Regions from separate parts of the Rothia sp. HMSC073B08 genome, predicted to be linked through region 1. Evidence: riboswitches for the same ligand, from Rfam matches in the RefSeq annotation. Region 1 holds a riboswitch; the other holds the start of a gene.
What was found. A riboswitch is a leader RNA that binds a small molecule or an ion and turns the genes downstream of it on or off. The one in region 1 is predicted to bind thiamine pyrophosphate.
Positions count from the first base shown of each region.

Region 2: another riboswitch for thiamine pyrophosphate. It lies ahead of HMPREF2884_RS06330 (bifunctional hydroxymethylpyrimidine kinase/phosphomethylpyrimidine kinase); the one in region 1 lies ahead of HMPREF2884_RS04790 (ECF transporter S component).

Region 1 is NZ_KV811065.1:4,949-16,451, forward strand. Features, by position in the region: gene HMPREF2884_RS04775 (aminotransferase class IV) at 1-76, opposite strand, end outside; gene HMPREF2884_RS04780 (energy-coupling factor transporter transmembrane component T family protein) at 318-1,115, opposite strand; gene HMPREF2884_RS04785 (ABC transporter ATP-binding protein) at 1,112-2,767, opposite strand; gene HMPREF2884_RS04790 (ECF transporter S component) at 2,831-3,460, opposite strand; TPP riboswitch at 3,519-3,619, opposite strand; gene HMPREF2884_RS04795 (DUF4235 domain-containing protein) at 3,886-4,119, shown strand; gene HMPREF2884_RS04800 (MFS transporter) at 4,280-5,716, shown strand; gene HMPREF2884_RS04805 (septin family protein) at 5,880-7,211, opposite strand; gene dcd (dCTP deaminase) at 7,344-7,943, opposite strand; tRNA gene HMPREF2884_RS04815 (tRNA-Gly) at 8,097-8,167, shown strand; gene HMPREF2884_RS04820 (thiamine phosphate synthase) at 8,845-9,465, shown strand; gene thiO (glycine oxidase ThiO) at 9,468-10,550, shown strand; gene thiS (sulfur carrier protein ThiS) at 10,599-10,796, shown strand; gene HMPREF2884_RS04835 (thiazole synthase) at 10,953-11,503, shown strand, end outside.
Region 2 is NZ_KV811082.1:9,004-20,506, forward strand. Features, by position in the region: gene HMPREF2884_RS06325 (ABC transporter ATP-binding protein) at 1-1,542, shown strand, start outside; TPP riboswitch at 1,784-1,973, shown strand; gene HMPREF2884_RS06330 (bifunctional hydroxymethylpyrimidine kinase/phosphomethylpyrimidine kinase) at 1,962-3,704, shown strand; gene HMPREF2884_RS06335 (YoaK family protein) at 4,158-4,931, opposite strand; gene HMPREF2884_RS06340 (slipin family protein) at 5,137-5,910, opposite strand; gene HMPREF2884_RS06345 (transposase) at 6,195-7,037, opposite strand; gene HMPREF2884_RS06350 (nitric-oxide reductase large subunit) at 7,040-9,457, opposite strand; gene HMPREF2884_RS06355 (lysophospholipid acyltransferase family protein) at 10,052-10,732, shown strand; gene uvrC (excinuclease ABC subunit UvrC) at 10,924-11,503, shown strand, end outside.

The DNA.
Region 1 (11,503 bases):
TGATGAGGGGCACGGACGGGTCAACGAAGCTGCCCTGCGGGTTCTGCTCGTTCAGAAGAATTACGGTACTAGACATAGTCTTATTGTACGTTCGCATCCGAACCGTAGGCAGGAGGTGCCGTACCTTCCTGAAGCGACATCAGGGTGCCCGAAGCGAAGCGAGGGCGGGTGCCCCTGTAGGAGCGAAGGAAGAGTGCGAGCACCTCCCTACTCATGTACCAAGTGGGGCTAGGCGCGGAGGAAACATGCGGCACCCCGCCTTCCTGTAGGAACGAGGGCGAATACCGTCTCCCCAGCAGAACCAGAAACGGAACGGTCTAGGCCCAGAGGAACTGGATCGTACCCGCCGCAATAGATGCACCGTACGCAACAGCGATAATGACGGCGGCTGCAATGCTCACGTGCACGTCACGGGGCGAATAGGAGGGTACACGAGCCCAGGTGCGTTCGCCTGCGCCGAAGCCGCGCGCCTCCATGGTGATAGCCAGGCGGGAGCCGCGGCGAATAGCCTGCACGAGCAGGGCGAAGCTCTGACCGCCAAAAGTTTGTGCGCGTCCAATGAGGGATTGGCCTGCACCGAGTCCGCGGGCGCGTCGTGCCTGGCCGAGGGCGTTCCATTCGGCGAAGAGAATGCCGACGAGGCGCAGGGCGGCGACGGTGGCGAGCACGAATCGGGAGGGCAGTTTGAAGGTTTGTGCGAGGGAGTCGCCGAGGTCGGTCGGGTCGGTGGTGAGTACGAATGCGAGGGTGGGTAGGACCATGGCGAGGGAGCGGATCATCATGGCTGCGCCGACGGCGGCGGAGTCGGTGGTGATGCTGTTGAAGCCGAGGTCAAGGATGGTGGTGCCGGTTTTGGCGCTGAGCATGGCGACGGACCAGCCGGTGGTGATGACGGCGATGAGGATGGGCCAGAAGCGGGCGAGGACGTTGACGGGTCGGAATCCGACGAGGATGAATCCGAGCAGTTCGAGGGCGAAGAGGATTCCGGAGGTGAGGGGGTCGCGCACGATGAGTGCGGCGATGATGAGGGTGAAGGAGACGATGAGTTTTACGCCGGCGTTGAGGTTGCTGAAGTAGCTGGTTCGGTCGATGGTGCCGAAGAAGTCGGTGTTCATGCGTTCTCCTTTCCGGGGGTTGCGGTGGCTTCGGAGGGTTCTAGGGCGGGTAGGGTGATGTGGTTGCCGCCGAGTGCGGCGGTGTAGTCTTCGTCGTGGGTGATGGAGATGATGGCGGTGCCGCCTGCGAGGAGTTCGCGGATGAGGTCGACGAGTTCTGCCCAGGTTCGTGCGTCTTGGCCGAAGGTGGGTTCGTCGAGGATGAGGATTTTGGGTGCGGTGGCGAGTGCGGAGGCGACGGAGAGCCTGCGTTTTTCGCCGCCGGAGAGGGTGAAGGGGTTGGCGTCGAGTAGGTGGGTGAGGCGTAGGCGGGTTGCGAGTTCGTTGGTGCGGGCGGTGAGGTCGTCTTCGTTGAGGGGGCTGCGGGTGAGTGCGGCGAGTCGGCGGGGGCCGAGTTCGAGTTCTTCGCGTACGGTTCCGCGGATGAACTGGTATTCGGGTTCTTGGAAGACGTAGCCGATGCGGCTGAGCATTTGGGCGGGGGTCCAGGTGGGCACGTCCCAGTGGGCGCGCTCGCCGCCGTGGTTACCGCCGTGGTTACCGCCGTGGTTACCGTCGTAATTACGCAGCGCGTCGGTGGCGGTGAGGGTGCCGTCGGGTGCGGTGAGGAGCCCTGCGAGGGTGAGGGCTAGGGTTGATTTGCCGGCGCCGTTGGGGCCGAGCACGCTGAGGTGTTCGCCGGCGTGCAGGGTGAGGTTGATGCCGCTGCGCAGTACGGGCAGGTCGGTGGGTACGGGTGCGGGGGTGTCGCCGAGGCGTTTGATGGTGCGTCGGCGTGCGCGTCGTTGTTTGGGGGTGGGTTGTGCGCGGGTGATGCTGAGGTTTTCGGCGCGAAGTAGCGCCTCGCCGTGCTCGCCGCCCTGGTTATCGCTGTCGCTCTGCGGTGCACGCGGCACGTAGTTGGGTACCCACACGCCCGCGTCGATGAGGTCTTGGCGGGCTTCGGTGAGTACGGTGTCGGGTACGCCGTCGTGGGTGATGGTGCCGCCTTCGCCGAGCACGATAATGCGGTCCATGTGCGGCGCCCAGATGCTCACGCGGTGTTCTACGACGAGCAGGGTCGCTCCGGTGGCTTGCGCGGCGGCAAGGATGCTGTCGCGTACTTCCTGCACGCCGGAGGGGTCGAGGTTGGCGGTGGGTTCGTCGAGAATCATGGCGCCGGGGTGCATCGAGAGGATGCCCGCCAGGCCGAGGCGCTGCTTCTGCCCGCCGGACAGCGCACTGCTGGGGTGGTCGAGGGGCAGGTGGTTGAGCCCTACGGCGGTGAGGGCTTCGGTGACGCGGCCCCAGATTTCTTCGCGGGGTACGCGCAGGTTTTCGGGGCCGAAGGCTACGTCGTTGCCGACGGTTGCCATGACGATGGAGGATTCGGGGTCCTGCTGCATCATGCCTGCGGTGCCGCGTGCTTCGGCGGGTGCTTGCCCGTTGATGGTGATGGTGCCGCCGGCGGATTCGCCGTCGTCATCGTGGAGCACACCGGCGATGGCGTGCAGGAGCGTCGATTTGCCGGCGCCGGAGGTGCCCAGTAGCAGGACTTTTTCACCGGGGTTGATGGTGAGGTTGAGTCCGCTGATGACGGGTTCTGGGCGTCCGGGGTGGTGCCAGCTGAAGTTGTTGAGCTCGATGCGCGCCCCGCGCGGTGTTGCTTCCATGATGGTTCCTTAGCCTTTTGTGTGGCTGCTGTTGTGTGCCGAGTGGTGACTAGTTGCTGGTGGTTAGCGGCTGGTCTTGCCGGATGCCAGCGAGGAGAGCACACCGGTCTTGGCGAGGTTCTGCACGAGAATCCACGCCAGGAAACCTGCGATGACTGCGCCGGAGATGACTGCGCATGCTACGTAGATGATTGCCTTGACTGGTTCCATGTCGGGGTAGTAGATGAAGATTTCGTTAACGCCCATGAACAGGCCGCTGAGCGCACCGGAGAAGATAGCGACGGTTGCGTTCCAGCGGCGGTAGCGGAAGATTGCGAAGGCGATTTCAGCACCGAGGCCCTGGAAGAGGCCCGCGATCAGGATTTCGCCGCTCCACGCGCCGCCGGTGAAGAGTACGGAGATGAATGCTGCGACGATTTCGCCGAAGAGTGCGGCACCGGGCTTGCGGATGAGCAGGCCGCCGAGGGTGCCGCCGAGCAGCCATGCGCCGGCAACGATGGGGCGGAATTCGGGTGCTGCTACGAGTGCGGCTTTGGCGGCGGGGCCGACTGCGATGTCCCAGATCCAGAAGATGACGGCGCAGGCTACTGCAATGACTGCGGCGATAACGATTTCGTTGACTCGCCAGCGCAGGTTCGGCTTCTTCTCTGCCTGGGTAGATGCCTGGGAGGCGGGGGTTACGTTCTGTGACATTGGTGGTCCTTCCGTCGTTGGAAGGGGAATGTCCTCGCCCTCTGATTGGACGAGGGCATTGAGAAGAAATTCGACTCCCTACGCCGGTACTAACCGGATCAGGTTCGAGGGTCTGCTTAGCACTCTCAGCGCCTCGGTGGCGCTCCCCTGTCGTGTGGGGTTCCTTGTCCGTACCGTTGTGGTGCGGGTGGGAACCCAGGTTCGATTGTAGGCTTGTCTGGCTGTTCGTGCCAATTTGCCGCTTTTTGTTTCGTTCTTCTGCCCGCATTACAGAATTGCACGGTGTACAATTTTGGGACGGAGAGGCTCCAAGGCGGCACGAACGCCTTAAACCCTATACGCTAGGGAGTGGCGCTCTTTTCTCACCCAACCCCGAAGGGGTTCACGGGCAGGACGCCGCATCGTATACAGCTAAGGAGATACATATGAACCCCGTCGCTAAGCTTGCTATTGCGGGTATCAACATGGGCGCTGCTGCCCTGGTTGGTAAGGGCCTGGGCGCAGCCTGGACCAAGGCTACCGGTAACCAGCCTCCCGCCATTTCCCACGAGTCTGAAGATACCCTGCGTCAGGTCATCCTCTGGACCGTTCTGACCTCCGTCGTGGGTGCTGTGGTGAGCTTCGGTATTGCTCGCCTGCAGCGTCGTTTCTTCAACTAAGACTTTGCGCCTTCCGCGCGAAAGTTCATGAACTAGGCGGTACGTATCTTCGCTCGGTACGTACCGCCTGGTGTTCCCTCTTCAGCACGCCCTCCCCACTTCAGCCGGTTTCATGCCGCCGCTACGCTGAAGCGCCACCTCGGCATCCGAAAGCACAACTATGACTATTTCTTCTCCCCGCCGTAAGACGAAGGCTCAGCGTAGGGTCGTTGACCACGCGAACAGCCGCCGTTCGGTCGCGTCCTGGGTCATGTGGGATGTTGGTTCGTCGAGCTTCGACTCGATTATGACGACCTTCATCTTCACCGTCTATCTGACCAGCAGCTACTTCGGCACTCCCGAAGAGACTTCTTCGGCGTTGTCTTTGGGTCTGACCATTGCCGGTTTCCTGATTGCTATCCTGGCGCCGGTCACCGGCCAGCGTAACGACAAGTCCGGCAAGGGTATCTTCTGGCTCGGTGTGAACACCATGCTACTAGTCGGTTCGATGGCGGCGTGCTTCTTCGTGGGCCCCACCCCGCAGTACCTGTGGCTGGGTGTCACGCTGATTTCTGCGGCGAGCGTGTTCAGCGAGTTCGCGTACGTGAACTATAACGCCGTACTGCCGCGCATCTCCCACCCTGAGAATATCGGCAAGATTTCGGGCGCCGGATGGGCTGCCGGCTACATTGGCGGCATCCTGGCGCTGGCTGTGGTGCTGTGGGGTTTTGTGCTTACCCCCGAAGTACTCGGCCTGACCACCGATAACGCCCTGAATATCCGTGCGGTCGCGCTGTTCGCCGCCGCCTGGTGCCTCATCTTCTGCGTGCCTCTGCTGGTGCGTATGCGCACCCGCGAGCGCTTCCTGCCGGAGGTGCTGCCCACCCGCGAGCTGCGTTTCCTGGAGCTCGGTATGGAGCGTCTCTCCCCGGCTCGTCAGGGCGGTCTGCTCGCCTCCTACAAGGCGCTGTGGCGCACCATTAAGCGGCTGAAGATGACGTCCCCGCAGACCCTGTGGTTCCTGATTGCTTCGGCGGTGTTCCGTGATGGTCTGTCCGGTATTTTTACGTTCGGCGGTATTCTTGCGGCGGGCACGTTCGGTTTCAGCACTTCCGAGGTAATCCTGTTCGGTATTGCCGGTAGCGCTGTCGCGGCGGCTGGCGCGATCCTGGGCGGCTACCTGGATGACTACCTGGGCCCGAAGGCGATTATTGTTATCTCGCTGGTCGGCATTATCTTGGCGGCTACCCCGCTGATGTTCTTCCCCGAACCGGGCGTGTTCTGGGTATGCGCCCTGCTGCTGTGCCTATTCGTGGGCCCGGCGCAGTCGGCATCCCGCACCTTCTTGGCTCGCCTGGCTGATCCCGGCACTGAGGGTGAGCTGTTCGGTCTGTACTCGACCACCGGCCGTGCCACCAGCTTCCTGGCGCCGATGCTGTTCGGTCTGTGCGTGAGCATCATGGGCGCGCAGATTTGGGGTGTGCTCGGTATTCTGATCGTTGTGGTGGCGGGTCTGCTCCTGCTGCTGCCGGTGAAGGCACCCGGCCCGTTGCGTGTGCGTGCGGCTCGCCGCGAGCAGAAGCGTGAACAGAAGCGCCGCGACAAGGCTGGCCAGTAAAGCGGCTCAGTAAGGCTGCGCGGGGCTAAGCTCTCCGCACCCCGCAAACGCAACCTCGCGAACGCAACAGGAGGGGCGGGTAGAAGATCATCTTCTACCCGCCCCTCCTTCGTGCTTAAGCAGTGCTTATTCGGCGGTGCTCATCAGCGGAGAGCCGCGGCGGCTAGTCCTCCACCACGTCGTCCTCATCATCAGAAACAGCGTCCTCAGAGGAATCCAGCGCAATCTGCTGCTCCTCCTCATCCAGAACCTCATCGCTGGTCATCTGAGCCCAGGTTGCGTCATCAATCAGCGGATCATCAATCACACGAACCCACAGCATCGAACCAGCCGCCAAAGCGCTCAGATTCTCGTCATACGCTTCCGCAGGCAGACCCTCAAAGATCTCAGCCAGACGCGCAAACAGGTCATCGTACGAAATATCGCCCTCAGCCTGCAGCCAGCACTCAGCCGCAAACTCAGACAGCTCATTCAGCTCGGTATCGCACAGCAGCAAGAACGGGCCGTCCTCACCCACACGCACACCCGAAGTACCCGGCATACGAGAAACCGCAATCGTACCGTTCAAGAACACACCCGGCAGGTGATCCCCAGCCGTGTACTTCTCCAGGCTCTCAACCTCATCAGCGTTCGGCAGCTCGCCACCATTCAGCAGATCCTGAACCAGCGGCAAAGTATCCTCAATCTCCGAGTACACCAGGCGCCACACGCCGCCGCAACGCTCCACCAGCTTAGCCAGCGACACAACACCCTCAGGGTGACGCGCCAGACCCGAGCTCTGCTCGCTCAAGAACACCAGAGCCTCATGCAACGGAACACGCTCAAAATACGGCTCAGAAGCCGACTCATCACGAGAAATGAACACAATACGCGACAGCTCATAGCTGAGGTCATCACGATCAACCACGTTCAAACCCAGATCCACCGGGTTCTGCTGATCCTTCGGCGCATTCGGGTCAACAATCACAGACAGCGGCTTCGGATACGGCGACACAACACCCTCATCCGAAATAATCGCAGTCTCATCAGTCAGGTACGCAAACTTCGAACCCAAGAAACGCGACGCAGTCGTCTTACCGCTACCAGAAACACCCACCAGCGCCACAGCGCGCTTCGACTCAGGGTCACCAATAACAGCCGCATGCAGCATCACACCGCGACCAACCAGCTGCTCAATCATCGCCAACGTAATACGGCTCGTCAGATCCTGCATACCCGAATCATCATCAGCCACACGCAGCGTCGAAACCTTATCAAACGAACCCATCAACGGATTCGCCAAATCCATCACCGACTCATCAGTCGGCGCATGAACCAACATCACCTGATCAAAACGAGACAACGAAGCATACGCCTCATCAGGAGTATCAAAAAACTCCGGAGCAAGAGGCTCCCACGCCTTCTTAAAACGCTCCACAAAAGAGTCCGACATATCAATCAGATACAAAGAAACTTCCGCGCCAGCAACACGCAGAACAACAGGCTTCAGATTCATCAAAAAATCCTTAGAGAGTGAGAGATAAAAACCCGCACGCGAGTGAACGCACGAGCACAACAGGCGAAAAAACCGCCCAACGCGGGCGCACAAACACACAGCCTGCACGCCCGCACCCCAAAGCGGGAAAGACTAAGACTCCACAGAACCATCCGCAGGAATCATCGTCTGATGAAAATTCAAATAACTACGCGAAGCAGTCGGGCCACGCTGACCCTGGTAACGGTTACCATACGCACCAGAACCATACGGATGCTCAGTCGGGCTACTCAAACGGAAGAAACACAACTGACCAACCTTAGAACCCGGCCACAACATAATCGGCAAAGTCGCCATATTCGACAACTCAAGCGTCACATGCCCCGAAAAACCAGGATCAATAAAACCAGCCGTAGAGTGAGTCAGAAGACCCAGACGACCCAACGACGACTTACCCTCCAAACGGGCAGCCACATCATCAGGCAGGGTCACCTTCTCATACGTAGAACCCAACACAAACTCACCCGGATGCAGAATAAACGGCTCATCAGGAGCCACCTCCACCAGGCGCGTCAAATCCTCCTGCGGCTGAGCAGGATCAATATGCGGGTACTTATGGTTATCGAACAGACGGAAGAAACGATCAATCCTCACGTCCACACTTGCAGGCTGAATCATCGACTCATCGAACGGATCAAGAACGATGCGCCCATCAGCAATCTCTTGACGAATATCGCGATCTGAAATAAGCACGCTTAAAGGATACCTGGCAAACACCACCCACGTGCAGGCATCCACCAGCCCCAGCACACAGGCCTACATCACATTTCAACCCCGCCACCCCGCGCACAAACAACCGCAACACATTTCACTCCCGACAAGCAGGCGCGATACACTGAAAAAGATGCGGCTGTAGCTCAATGGTAGAGCGCACGCTTCCCAAGCCTGATACGCGGGTTCGATTCCCGTCAGCCGCTCTTCAAAGCCTCTTACTTCACGGTAGGAGGCTTTTTATTTTGAGTTAGGTTGAGTGGGTCGAGGCGGTATGTTCCTTGCTCCTACAGGGAACCCGTCCTCGCTTCGCTTCGGACACCCTGATGTCGCGACGGAACATACCGGCCTCTCCCCTGCTAACTCCCTCCCCTTCTCCGGGCAGGTGGAGTAGTGGGTGCGACCGTGCGTTGGGGAACGAACCGCGGGGCCTCGGTTTGGGAAGAGTGTGCGGGAACGGGGAGGGGGAATACTGGGGTGAGGTACCGCAGACAGCTCGCCAAGAATGAACATTAAGTTGAGGGCATTGCGGTGACTCCGTATGGGAGGTCAGGGCGCCTTCCCGAGGGCTCATCGAGACAGGGCTTGTTGTAGCCCCATACGAGCGCGCAGCACAGCTATACCTTCCTGCAGCGACATCAGGGTGCCCGAGCTCTGCGAGGGCGGGTCCCCTGCAGGAGCGAAGGAAGTGTATAGCGTACGCCTCAAAGCATCCCATCACATCCGGCAGGCTCCCCTACACGAGCGAGGAACACACCCCGCGAGCCACCCCAAAACACTTGAAGAATGTTCAACTCCCCACGCAGCTGTGCTAACCTAACCACAGAAATTCAATGAGAGATTTTCTCAAAAACAGCTACTCGACGACGAATCGTAGACCCGCATGACCCGCGAAACGCACCCCTACACCACCCCCGCACGCCCCCTCGACCTGAACCTCTACCTCGTCACAGGCAACAACCCCCTCGAAACCGTCCGGGCAGCCAAACACGCCACCTGCATCCAGGTCAGGTCCAAACCCATCAGTGCGCGCGAACTCTACCAGCTCACCGAAGCTATCGCCGGCATCATCCAGCCGCACCAGACCCTCCTCATCGACGACCGTGTAGACGTCGCCCTCGCGCTGCGTGCCCGCGGCGTGCGCGTTGACGGCGTGCACATCGGTCAAGACGATCTGCCCGTAGCCGACGCCCGCGCCCTCCTCGGCGCCGACGCAATCATCGGTCTGACCACCGGCACCCGACAGCTCGTCGAAGAGTCCAACAAGATCGCGCACCTTATCGACTACATCGGCACCGGGCCGTTCCGCCCCAGCCCCACCAAGCAGTCCAACCGCCCGCCCCTCGGCGTTGAGGGGCTCCGCGAACTTGCCGAGCTGTCCGCCGTGCCGACCGTAGCTATCGGCGACATCACCCCCGAAGACTGCCCCGCCATCCGCGCCACCGGGGTCGCCGGAATCGCCATGGTCCGCGCCTTCGTCGACAACCCCGCGCTGCAGGCATAGCCATGACCATCACCATCATTGGCGGCGGAATCATTGGCCTCACCACCGCGTTTGAGCTCACCGAACGCGGCGAGAACGTGCACCTCATCGACGCCGAAACCAGCGACTACGGCACCGCCGACGACGGCACGGCACTCTACCCCGCCGCCAGCCACTACGCCGGCGGCATGCTCGCGCCCATCGCAGAAGTGCAATTCCAGCAGGACGCGCTCTTCCCGCTCATGACCGCCAGTGCCGATGCCTACCCCTCCCTCATGAGCAGGCTCAGCCGCGCCACCGACCTGCCCACCGGCTACGACACCACCGGCACACTCATTGTCGCCGCCGACCGTGCCGACGCCGAGCACCTGCAACGCACCCGCGCCTACTACCGGGACATGAACCGCCCCGCAGACCCCGTCACCCCCACGCAGGCACGCACCCTCGAACCGCTCCTGGCACCGCGTATTGCCGGCGCTGTGAGCATCCCCAGTGACCATCAGCTACACCCGCGGCTCATGAGGCGCGCCCTCAAAGACGCCCTCACCCGCCGCGGCGTCACCTTCAGCACCGAACGGGTCACCGACCCGGACGCAGGCGACATTATCTGCACTGGACTAGGGGCAACACTGCACGGGGACTACCCGCTACGCCCCGTCTACGGGGACATTCTGCGCCTGCGCGCCCCGCGACCCATCCTCAAGCATGTAGTGCGCGGCTACGTGAACTCCCGCCCCGTCTACCTCATCCCCCGCCCCGACGGGGAGCTGTGCATCGGCGCGACCAGCCGCGAAGACCACCGCACACTACCCGCCATTGACGGCGTACACCAGCTGCTACGTGACGCAATCCGGCTCGTGCCCGCCGTTGAAGAGTGTGAGCTTCTGGAGGCGAACGTCGGCGCCCGCCCCGGAACCCCGGACGACCTGCCCATCTTCGGGCACCGCACCCGTGCTGACGGCACCCGCCAGCTCGTGTCCACGGGCTATTTCCGCCACGGTATTCTGCTTGCCGCGCTCGCCGGCAAGGTTGGTGCGGAGGTCGCCTGCGGGGCTGAGATTCCGCCCATCATGCAGGCGTGCGACCCGGCACGATTCACCCACTAAACACAGTCCCCGCCGGATGCACCCGGCACCTTCACGAAAGGATTTCGCATGATTATCACCTACAACGGCGAGCCGCTAACCACGAATGCCCGCACCGTATTTGACCTTGTCATGGACCAGTTCGGTACCGAAAATGGCGTGGCTGTGGCGCTCAACCGCAGTATCGTGCCGCGTTCCACGTGGCTGGATGTGCCGCTGAACGAGGGCGATAGGGTGGATGCCCTCACCGCCGTTCAGGGCGGCTAATCTTCCAGCCTGAACCGGCGAGATTCCCGCCGGCTCATACCCACCGGCAAAAAGAACAGATATTCTCGGTTTTTGTTCCCTAAACCGGGCGCACCGTAGCGCCCCGCACCAACCAGCAAACCCCGTTATCTAGACGTTCCCACAGAGGAGAACACCATGAGCCTCACACCGCTCACCATCGGCGACCGCACCTTCACATCCCGCCTCATCATGGGTTCCGGAGGCGCAACCAGCATGGACCTGCTCGAGCAGGCGCTCATCGCCTCCGGCACCGAAATGACGACCGTTGCCATGCGCCGTCACGCCGCAGGCACCCCCATTTTTCCGCTTCTGCAGAAGCTCAATATTGCGCCGCTGCCCAATACCGCAGGGTGCCGCACCGCAGCCGATGCGGTGATGACCGCGATGCTCGCCCGCGAGGCGCTGGGCACTTCCTGGGTGAAGGTCGAGATCATCCACGACGAAGACACCCTACTGCCGGACACCGTGGAGCTGTTGAATGCTTGCGAGCAGCTGGTCGCTGAGGATTTCACGGTGCTCGCGTACACCTCTGACGATCCGGTGGCTGCCGCTCGCCTGGAGGATGCGGGCGTTGCGGCGGTTATGCCGTTGGGCGCGCCGATTGGTACCGGTCTGGGCATTTTGAACCCGCACAATATTGAGCTGATTGCTTCCCGCGCGCAGGTTCCGGTGGTTCTGGATGCTGG
Region 2 (11,503 bases), on a different contig from region 1:
CTGATTATTCTGGCGGCGTTCATCGTGCAGGCAATAACCCTCATGGTCTCCTCGTACAGTGCGGCCCGATTGGGTGCGCTCGTCACCCGTGACGCCAACCAGGACACCCTCGACGGCACCCTCGACCTGGATGCACGCACCGTGGAAGAAGCCGGCAGCGGCGACCTGCTCACCCGCGTGACCGACGACCTGTCCTCGGCCGCAAACGCTGTCAGCACAGACCTTCTCGGTGCAATCTACGTGGTGCTGTACTTCATTATCTCCACGCTCTCCCTGGCGTTCGTGAGCCCGGCAATGGGTCTGATCATGCTACCCATGATTGCCGGTCTTGCCCTCATCATGTCGAAGATGCTGCCGCTCATGGCGGCACGCAACCAGACCGCCCAGGAGCGCGTGAGCGACCTCAACAGCGTGCTGACCGAGAACATTCGCGGCACCTCCACGATCCGTGAGCTGGGCGTTCATACCGCCCGCGAAGATGCCTTCGCCGGTGAGAACAAGCGCCAGTTCGCCGCGCAGCTGGGCATGGTGCGCATCCGCCAGCTGTACTTCACCGTGGACGCTATTAACGCCTGGATCCCCACGATTCTGTGCATGCTCTGGGGCGCCGCCTGTGTGGCTCTCGGCTGGGCAAGCTGGGGTGCCGTAGCGACCGCCTCGGTCATGGTTTTCAGCCTGCGAACCCTTGCCGACATGCTGAACCACCACGTCAGTAGCCTGCGCATCATGCTCGTGAACATGGGCCGCGTGTTCGGTGTGGTGTCCTTGGCGAAGAAGCAGCGTGAGGCGCGTGCACAGCACCGCGCTGAAGCGTTCGCCGCCGTCTCGGATGAAGCCGTGAAGGACCCGCAGTACGCCATTGACTGCATCGACGTCTCCTACGGCTACTCGCCGGACGCCCTCGTTCTGGAAGGCATCAACCTGAAGATTCGCCGCGGCGAGGCGCTCGCCCTGGTGGGTCGTTCCGGTTCGGGTAAGACCACCCTGGCGCGTCTGATTGGTGGTTCGCTGACCGCCCTGGACGGCACCATTAACGTGATGGGTCGCCCGGTGGGTCACGGCGACTTCCCGACCGATGCCGCCGCCGACGGCCGCCCGCGTCTGCTGGTTTGCACGCAGGAAGCGCACGTCTTCTTCGGTACCCTCGCCGATAACTTTACGGTGGTTGTGCCGGATGCAACCGTCGAGCAGATGGGTGAGGCACTGGACGCTGTCGGTGCCCGCTGGTGGCGCGACCTGCCGCAGGGCATGGACACCGTCGTCAGCGGCGCGGATTCGCCTCTGACCCGCGACCAGATTCAGCAGCTGGCGTTGGCACGTATCGTGCTTGCCGACCCACACGCCGTGATTCTGGACGAGTCCACCACCCAGCTGGAACTCGCGGACGCAACCGAATCCCTGCGCGCCGTGTTGGCGAACCGTGCAGTGCTGATTATTTCGCACGATGCGCGTATCGCCTCGCTGGCTGACCGTGCGGTCCTGCTGCACGAGGGCAGGATCATTGCGGAGGGTTCACCGGCAGAGATTTTCGCCCTCACCTAAGCTCTGGCCTAGCCCGGTGGATATGCCCGGCGATATGTCCGGCTGATAGTGCCCGGTACCGTCTAAAGCGGTGCCGGGCATTGCCTTTTAACGGGCGAGTTCTGGGGGGTGCTGAAGCCTGCGCTGGAAAACCTGAGCCGGAATGGTGGTGCAGTACCGCAATGCTCAAACGAAAATTTCGGAGAGATTCACTTGTCACCCGCAAAACTTTCAGCTACTGAGAATCGTTGTGATAACCTGGCAGAGCGATATGGGGTGCCTTGAGACGCCTGCTCCCAACCCGCTGACCCACCCAAAGACGGGCAACCAAAACAGCGGGGGCACGGAACGGTAGGCGCGCGAAACAGCGTACAAACACTCAAGGCTGAGAAAAACACCCATTGAACCTGCTCTAGTTCGAACTAGCGAAGGGATTATCGATGAAGGCAGAGCAGCCTACCGCGCCCACGTGCGCATCCACCTCTAACCCTGTACCCGGCGCGAGCGCTCCCGGAACCCCCCGGGCACCTCAGACAGCTCGGGTGCCGAGGGTCCTCTCCATTGCGGGAACCGACCCCTCCGGCGGTGCGGGCATTCAGGCGGACCTCAAGTCCATTACCGCATCCGGCGGTTACGGCATGTGCGTGACCACCTCACTGGTCGCTCAGAACACCTGTGGGGTTCGTGAAGTATTCACCCCGCCCCTGGAGTTTTTGACCGCGCAGCTTGCCGCCGTTTTTGATGACGTCACGGTAGACGCCGTGAAAATCGGCATGCTCGGCGACGCAGCCACGATCCGTACCGTCCGCACCTGGTTGAGCGAGCACCCGGTGCCCGTGGTCGTGCTCGACCCGGTCATGATTGCTTCCAGCGGTGACCGTCTGCTGCAGGCGGAAGCGGAGCAGGCGCTGCGCGACCTCGTGCCGCTCGTGGACGTGATTACCCCGAACATTCCGGAGCTTGCCGTGCTCTGTCAGAAGGAGCCCGCTCAGACCTTTGATGAGGCGCACGAGCAGGCGGCGAACCTCGCGGCGGCGACCGGAACCACCGTCATTGTGAAGGGCGGTCACCTGTGCGGTCAGGACGCCGGCAATACCGCGGTCTTCCCGGACGGCACCTGCGCGCACGTGCGCACCCCGCGCCTGGACAGCCGCAATACGCACGGCACCGGATGCTCCCTGTCCTCCTCGCTGGCAACCCGCCTGGGCGTGGAACTGCTGCAGCACACTGAAGCCGCAGAACCTGCCGCAGACCAGAAGAACACTCTGACCAGCGAAGATACCCACCGCGCACTGCAGTGGAGCACCCGCTGGCTCCACGAATCCATTGCCGCGGGTGCCGGTCTGCAGGTCGGCTCCGGTGAGGGCCACGGCCCGGTGGACCACGCCGCACGTGCCCGCCGTCTGGAGGCTGCTGCCTCCGCGTACCCGTGGCATCACCTGCTCGCCACCACCGACTCTGAGGGTAATGCCCTGGACGGCACCAGTCCGGAGCGCCTGCTGCCGGTCAGCCCCGTGCCCGCCGGTGAAGCCGTCGTAAAGCCCGCCGGTCCCTGGACTGCCGCTCTTTGGGCTGCGGGTGGCGAAACCTGGCACCAGATCCTGGACCTGCCCTTCGTGCGTGCCCTCGGTGACGGAACCCTCGACGAGGACCTGTTCTCCTTCTACCTGGACCAGGATGCCCTCTACCTGCGTGATTATTCGCGTGCGCTCGCGACCCTCTCAGCGCGTGCTGATACCGCTGAGGCGCAGGTGCACTGGGCGGCTGGCGCGCACGAGGCGATTGCCGCCGAATCGCAGCTGCACGAGGGCTGGTTGGCGAACCGCGCACGCCTGGGTGGGCCTTCGCCCGTTACGATGGGGTACACGAATTTCCTGCGCGCCTCCGCCGCCGGTGATGATTACGTGGTCGGCGCAGCCGCTATCTTGCCCTGCTACTGGCTGTACGAAGAGGTGGGCGCCGTGCTCTCCTCGCAGAACCACGCGGACCACCCGTACGCGGAGTGGTTGAGCCTGTACGGTGGCGAGGAGTTTGCCGCGGATGTGGCGCGTAGTCTCGCGGAGGTGGAGCGTGCGTTTGAGGCGGCTTCACCGGCTCAGCGTGTCCGCGCGGCGCGGGCGTACCTGTCGGCGTGCGTGTATGAGCGTGAGTTCTTCGACCAGGCTCACCGGGCACTGCGGTAGTTCGTCGGGCGCTGCGCTAGAGGCTCGCGCGGGGTTTGGGACGCCGGGGCTTTAGGTACCGATTTTTGGGCTGAATACCGCCCCGGCATGGCGTGAGATAGGTGATTGATGCTTCACTCAAGCTACCGCCGGTTCGGGGTCTGTGCCGGTTATGCTTAAGGCGTCGGTGAAAACCGTTTGCGGCAGGATTCCGGCCCTCACCCAACTGGCTGATGTACCTGCCGCGCCCGCACCTCTACGGCGTGTAACCGACCAGTTTGGCCCGTCGCAACCACCTCATCCAACCCCCGCGGCGGGTCAAACGCCTTCCTTCCCGGTTTTCGGGGCTTCGTTTGAAAGCGTGGCGTGTAAATCCCGCATAGAAATATCCCGTGCAGATATTCACCTGCACGGGATATTTTGCTGTTCTGTTTTCTGCTCTGCCGCCATCTATAGCCGCAGATTGGGTAAATCTTATGCGCCCTGGTTCTCACGAACCTCTTTCTTTTCAGCCTGGTAGCCGAAGCAGAACGCCGTACCGGCAATCAGCGCCGCTAACCAGATGGAGAATACGCCAAACCATCGGGTTATAAGCGCCATGAGAATCACGCCAGCTATGAAAGAGATGACTACGAGAGAGTAATCAATGGCTTTGAGCAGAGCCGTACGGCGCTGCGCCTTCGCCTCATTTTTTGTGACTCCGTCGGGGGTTTTCCGTGTGAAGTACAGCGAACCGGCGGTGTACCAGGCGCTGAGCATTTTGCGCCAGTTGCCGCTGGTCATGAAGAGCGAAAAGGGGTTTTCGCCAATGCGTGTATCCGCGAGGGCGTGAATCATCAGACCGACGGTGAACGCCAGCGCACCCACCTGAAAGCTATTGCTCAGAGTTCTGTCCATGAAGGGTACTGCGAAGCAAACCAGAAGGAACGGCAGGAGCGTGCCGATGCGCCAGTGCCTCATCCGGGCACGTTGACCGAGTAAGTCGTGAATGAAATGCCCTGCCAGGTACCCGAAGCTGAAGAGAATGACGGAGAGCCAGCGCAGGTGCACCACATGCGGTGCGTCACGGTGTAGGTCGGCGATAAGCAGAATAAAGTTGCCGGTCTGCGTGGCAACGAGCGCTTCATAGTGGATGTGCGAGAAGACGTCCACCGCGCCGCCCAGGGAGGCGAGGAGTAGAGCCATGACGCGCCCGTAGCGTCGAGGTGCTGGGATGCGGTGTAGCATCTCGCGGAGGTGGTGTAGCATGCGCCTTCCCTCACGGTGGGTGGGTCTGTGTGTAGCAGTAATGCCGCTGGTTCCATGCTACGGCATGGGAGGCGGTGGTATAGAGAACAGGGGAGGAGCCCCGCGGACCGGCCGCCGTTAAAGCGAAAGCCCCGAGCAGATGTCTGCTCGGGACCTTGCACGCTATTCGGTATTTAGCTCAGGGGTTTAGTTCAGAGGCAGTAGCCTACTTGCTCTCGCCCTTGAGGGCACCCACGAGCGGACCAATCACGTCCATGGGCAGCGGGAAGACCACGGTCGAGTTCTGGTCGGCACCCAGCTCCAGCAGGGTCTGCAGGTAACGCAGCTGCAGGGAGGCAGGGGACTGGCTCAGAATGTCGGATGCTTCCTTCAGCTCGCTCGAAGCCTCCAGCTCACCGCGTGCCGAAATGATCTTTGCGCGGCGCTCACGCTCAGCCTCAGCCTCGCGTGCCATGGCGCGCTGCATAGCCTCGGGAATCTCAACGTCCTTAATTTCGACGAGCTCCACCTGAATACCCCACGGCTCGGTGCGGGAACCGATGATGGAGCGCAGGTCCTCGTTCAGGTCCTCGCGGTGTGCGAGCAGGGTGTCCAGGTCAACGCGGCCGAGCAGGGAACGCAGGGTGGTCTGCGCAATCTGGCTGGTGGCAATCGGGTAGTTCTCGACCTCGAGCACGGCGTTCTTGGCGTTGGTCACGCGGAAGAGGACCACGGCGTTCACGCGGGCGGGAACGTTGTCCTTGGTAATGACTTCCTGCGGGGGAATGGTCAGGGTGATGACACGCATGTCAACGCGCTGCAGGGAGTCGACGAGGGGGAAGACGACGTTCAGGCCGGGCTTCAGCTCCGAACGCAGGTGGCCGAAGCGGAAGGAGATGCCACGCTCGTATTCGGGGATGACGCGGAACATACGAATCAGAATAAAAAGAACAATGACGGCAACTGGGATGAGGATAGTTGCCAGAGTGACGGGATCCATGGTTTTCCTTCACAAATATTGGGGGAGGACGGTATGTGTGCCCACCTGCCCGCGCCTCGTACGGTGCAGGTAGTAGGGGGTGCCCGGTATCGGGCTGTGTGGGGGAGTTTAGGGAGGGGAATTTTCCGTCCCGGCGTACATCGCGGCGGTCGGTGCTTTAGCGGCACCCCGCATGGAAAACTCAAAAGAGGAATAAAAGAGAATTCCATGCAGGGTGGCCGCCGAAGCTAACAGACGGGACCAATCGACCGGTCAGCCGCCGGAACGGAAAAACTTGTGCAGCGCTACTTCTTCGCCATCTGCTCTGCCAGCTTTTCGGCAGCCTCAACCTCAGCCAGGTTCTGCTCCTGCAGGACCTCGTTCGTGGTCTTGTGCAGTCGCTTAACCGAGGTGCCGGTGCCGCTCCATGCGGGGCGGTCCGGGTCGAGGGCAGAGGTACGAACCGGCAGGGTTGCATCCGCAATCATCTGCTTGCGGGTCTGCTCGGTACGGCGCTTACGCTCATTCGACACGCCACCCCACTTCGCCGCGAAACGGTCCATCTTCACGTTCACCGATTCGTCAGCGGTGGATGCGTGAATATGCTTCGGATCGTTCTCGAAGTTCGCGGGGGAACGCATGAGCTTCACAGCCAGCGGGTAGGTCAGCGACAGGCAGACCACCGCGGCGGCACCCTCCACCAGAAGCTCCAGCGGGGAGTGCCAGACGATGGCGGCACCAATCAGGATGACCACACCCAGCAGCGACACGGCAACCGCGAGCCCGCGGTGGAAACGACCCGACTCGGAGTAGGGCCATTCATCCACTTCGCGGGTGAGCTCGCGACCGTTCGCCGAGACGGTGCAGCTGTCCTTAATCGGGCAGGTGTTGCACACGCTGGGCTTGGCGCGGTAACGCATCACTCGGTTGTCCGAGTCGAATGCGGTCGCCCACAGCCACTGGTCTTCGGGGCAGAGCCACGCGTCGCTCTCTTGGTGGTAGGTGAACCCGAAGGTTCGCGCCGCCACCATGCGCTGGCTGGTGCGCTTGGCGAGAATATCGAAGCCCCAACCCACGGCGACCAGGCCGAGCGCGTACACGCAGGCCAGCCACACGAGGAAAGAAACTCCAGCAATCTGCTCAGGCATGGTTAGCCTCGACGATCGCTACGGTAGGGGCTGGTCTGCTCGGGCAGCTCCTCGGCAGCCTTAGCGCCGGCGAACTCTGCGATGCGAGCGTCCTCAACCACCTCGTACAGCGGCGGTTCGGGCAGCTCCAGGACGGTTTCCTTAGCGTTCTTGGAGAAGATCTCCTTGATACCCAGCAGCGCCAGCTTAATCAGCGGGATAATGCCGACCAGGAAGATGACGTCACCGGGCATACGCATCCAACCCATCACGGCGGAAGCACCGTCGTGGATGAACGCGAAGGAACGAGCCTCGTAGTAGCCTTCACCCACGGACTTGTACAGCTGAGCAATACCCAGCGGCAGCAGCGAGATGAAGGACATCCACAGCAGACCAATGTTCAGGGTCCAGAAGGAGAACTTCAGACCCTTCTCAGGCCACTTGTCCTCAGGGATCAGGTAGCGCAGACCAAACACCGCGAACGCGATTGCGAGCATACCGTACACACCCATCATGGATGCGTGTGCGTGGTTTGCGGTCAGTGCCGTACCAATCTCGAAGTAGGACACGATCGGCAGGTTAATCAGGAAGCCGAACACACCTGCGCCGAGGAAGTTCCAGAAGCCCACAGCAATCAGGAACATAACAGCCCAACGGTGCGGGAAAGGCTTGGTGCGGTTGGAGTACTGGCGAGCACCCAGCTGCATGAAACCCCACGCCTCAACGGTCAGGAAGGTCAGCGGGATAACCTCAGCAGCCGAGAAGAACGCACCGAATGCCATCTGCTCGGAGGGGGTACCGACGAAGTAGGTGTGGTGCAGAGTACCGATCACACCACCGACGGAGTAGAGCACGGCGTCCATCATGATGATGGCGATTGCGATGCGCTCGCGGACCACGCCGAGCAGCACGAAGATGTACGCCACCATCACGGTGGTGAACAGTTCGAGGAAGTCCTCCACCCAGAGGTGAACCACCCAGAATCGCCAGAACTCGGCGACGGTCACGTGAGTACGCTGACCTGCGAGCAGGCCGACCGCGTAGAACATGGGGATGGCGAGGCCGGAGAAGAGGAACAGCCACGGCAGGGAGGTCTTCTTCGAGCCCTTCAGGCGGGAGGAGAGGGTACGCCAGACGATGACAATCCAGATGAACATACCCGCGGTGAGCAGGATCTGGAAGAATCGCGGCAGGTCCAGGAACTCCCACTGCTGCGAGAAGAAGCCGGTGAGTTCCTTGGGGATGAGGCCCTTCTGAGAGAACCATTCGTTCAGCAGCGAGCCGAGGACCACGAAGACCACGGCGCCGATGAGAACGTAGGTGAGCAGACCCTGCTTCTTGGGTTCGCGGCGGGTAATCAGCGGGGCGATGAAGATACCGCCCGCCAGGAACGCGCCTGCGGTCCAGAAGAGGGAGAGCTGAAGGTGCCAGGTTCGAGATACCGTGTAGGGCAGCAACTGGCCCATGTCGATACCGAAGAAGCCGGTGAGTTCTTCACGGTAGTGCTCGGTGAGTGCACCCACCAGAGCCTGCAGCAGGAACAGCACCAGGATGGTTGCGAAGAGCAGGCAGGCTGCCTTCTGCGAGGGGGTCAGGCGAACTTCGTCGGGCTGACGGAAGTCGAGGACGGGTGCCTCTTCCGCGTGCCAGCCGATTGCGCGGGACCAGCGGCCGTAGATGGCGAACATCAGACCGGTACCACCGATGAGGGCAATCAGGGAGAGTGCCGACCAGACCATCAGATCCGCGGTGGGCTTGTTGTCCACGTTGGGTTCGGAGGGCCAGTTGTTGGTGTAGGAGTAGGGCTGGTCGGGGCGGTCTGCCGCCGATGCCCATGCGGTCCAGCCGAAGAAGGCGACGAGGTCGTGCAGTTCTTCGTCGTTCTTAATGGCGTCGGGGAACAGGCCCTGCGAGGTGTCGCCCTTCATCAGGGTTTCGCGGTAGTGCTTGAGCATGAGCTGGTAGCCCTTGGTCTCACCAGCGGACCAGGTGATGGTCTTAGTCTGCTCGTCGTACTTGTTCTCCTTGCGCCACTCGTTCTTCACGAGTTCGCGGGGGTCCTGCTTGCCCTGCTCACGGTACTCCTTGACGGCAGCATCGGTGGTCAGGCGCAGGTATTCTGCAGTGTAGTCGGGGCCGAGGTAGGCGCCGTGGCCCAGGACGGAGCCGTACTGCTGCAGACCGCGTCCCTGGAAGAGTTCCTGACCGTGCAGGATCTGTTCTTGGGTTGCGATGGTTTTGCCGTCATTGCCGACAATTTTGTCGGGTAGCGGCATGGAGAGTGCGTAGGTGCGCATTGCAAGGACTGCCATGATGGTGAAGCCCAGGAGCATCACAAACGCAACAGCCTGTACCCAGCCTTTTCCGGCATAGGCACCGACCGTGTCTGAGCGGCGGGCAATCTTTGCTGCCTCCGCACGCGAGACGGGTTTTGTAGCCATAGTGTATGTCTCCAGTGTGCGTGGAATTTTTAGGTGGAGTGGTTCCGACGCACATCCGCTGGAGGGGCGGCTCACTATGTTCAGGGTGAATCGTCCTTGAGGGAGGTGCGACAGCCCACCCTGTTTTCATTTTTGCATATTAAATGCGTATTTGAGAAACTTTGCTGACGTAGCGTCATAATGTGACACGGCTATTTGGCGGGGAAATCAGTAATCATAAGGCCGAAAACCTGAAATATTACGTTGAGGTTGAACCCTTAGCTTCCGTGCCACTTCCTCGCCTGTAGCGGGGGAGGAGGCGCCGGGATGGAAGCTGCGCAGGCGCCCTCAACCGGGGCACTCGCAGGAACCTGGGTGGGAGGCGCATCCCAGCATGTGGAAGGGGAGCGCGGCACCCCTCACGTGCCTACACTCGGGTGTGGAATAATAAAATCCGACGCTACTAAACACAGTACAAATTTTTTGCGGCACAGGTTACCGCAGTACAGATTTTGTGCTCTTTGGCGGCGTATATTCAGAAGGGGTCACTCACCCCGCATCCACGGCGGACCGCCGCCACAGCCCGCAATCTATCGGCACCTCAGGAGAGTTCACGTGCTTCTCTACAAATCCACCCAGAAAGCAATCACCGGAATCCTGCGCACCGTCTTCCGCGCCCGCGTGACCGGACTCGAAAACTTCCCCGCCAACGGCCCGGTGATTGTCGCCTCCAACCACCTGTCTTTCCTGGACTCCATCATTATTTCTGCCATGATGCCGCGCCGCGTGGCGTTCCTCGCGAAGGCTGAGTACGTGAACACCCCCGGCCCGCGCGGCAAGATGATGAAGGCATTCTTCGAAGCCGTGGACATCATTCCCGTGAACCGCTCCGACCGTTCCGAATCGCTCAAGGCGCTCGACATTGCCCTGGAGAAGCTGCAGGAGGGTAAGGTCTTCGGCATTTACCCCGAGGGCACCCGCTCCCGCGACGGCTACCTGTACCGCGGCAAGATTGGTGTGGCGTGGCTGGCGCACATGACCGGCGCGCCCGTGGTTCCGGTCGGTCTGATTGGTACCGACCGCCTGCAGAAGCCCGGCTCGAACATGATTTACCCGCGCCGCTTCACGATTCGCGTGGGCAAGCCGCTCTACTTTGAGAAGACCGGCGAGAAGATGACCGGCAAGCAGCGCCGCGTCACCACCGACGCGATCATGGATGAGATTGCTCAGCTGTCCGGTCAGGCACGCAAGCACGAATACAACGTTTCGCCCTCAGCCGCACGTGACGCAGGCTAGGGCACACGCCGCCTATACCGCGTAGACTTAAACCGCGCATCCACGCATGGGACCCCGCATTGGGGTGTTCCGTGTAGGATGCGCGGTTTGTCGTCTGTGAGCGCCTGAGATGCCCCCCGGCAGCCCAGCAGCGGCCCACACCGACCCCGGCACCCCAGCAGAAAGCCCAGTAGAGCGAGGAGAAAGTACCCATGGCAGAGCCTTCCAGCTACCGCCCCGCCCCCGGCGAAATCCCCACCGACCCGGGCGTTTACCGTTTTCGCGATGCTGACGGCCGCGTCATCTACGTGGGTAAGGCGAAGAACCTGCGCAACCGCCTCAACAGCTATTTTGCGTCGCCGCAGACGCTGAGCCCGAAGACCTACGCAATGGTGCATACGGCGGCGAGCGTGGAGTGGACCGTGGTGGCGAGCGAAATGGAGTCGCTGCAGCTCGAATACACCTGGATTAAGGAGTTTTCGCCGCGCTTCAACATTGCGTTCCGCGACGATAAGTCGTACCCGTACCTGGCGATTACCGTCAATGACGTGTACCCGCGCGCCATGGTGACCCGCGGCGAGCGCCGTAAGGGCGTGCGCTATTTTGGCCCGTATTCGCAGGCGTGGGCGATTCGTGAAACCCTGGATGCGCTGCTGCGTGTGTTCCCGGTGCGCACCTGCACGAACGGCGTGTTCAACCGCGCGAAGAATAGCGGCCGCCCGTGCCTGCTCGGTTATATCGATAAGTGCGCGGCGCCGTGCGTGGGCAAGATTAGCGCCGAGGAGCACCGCG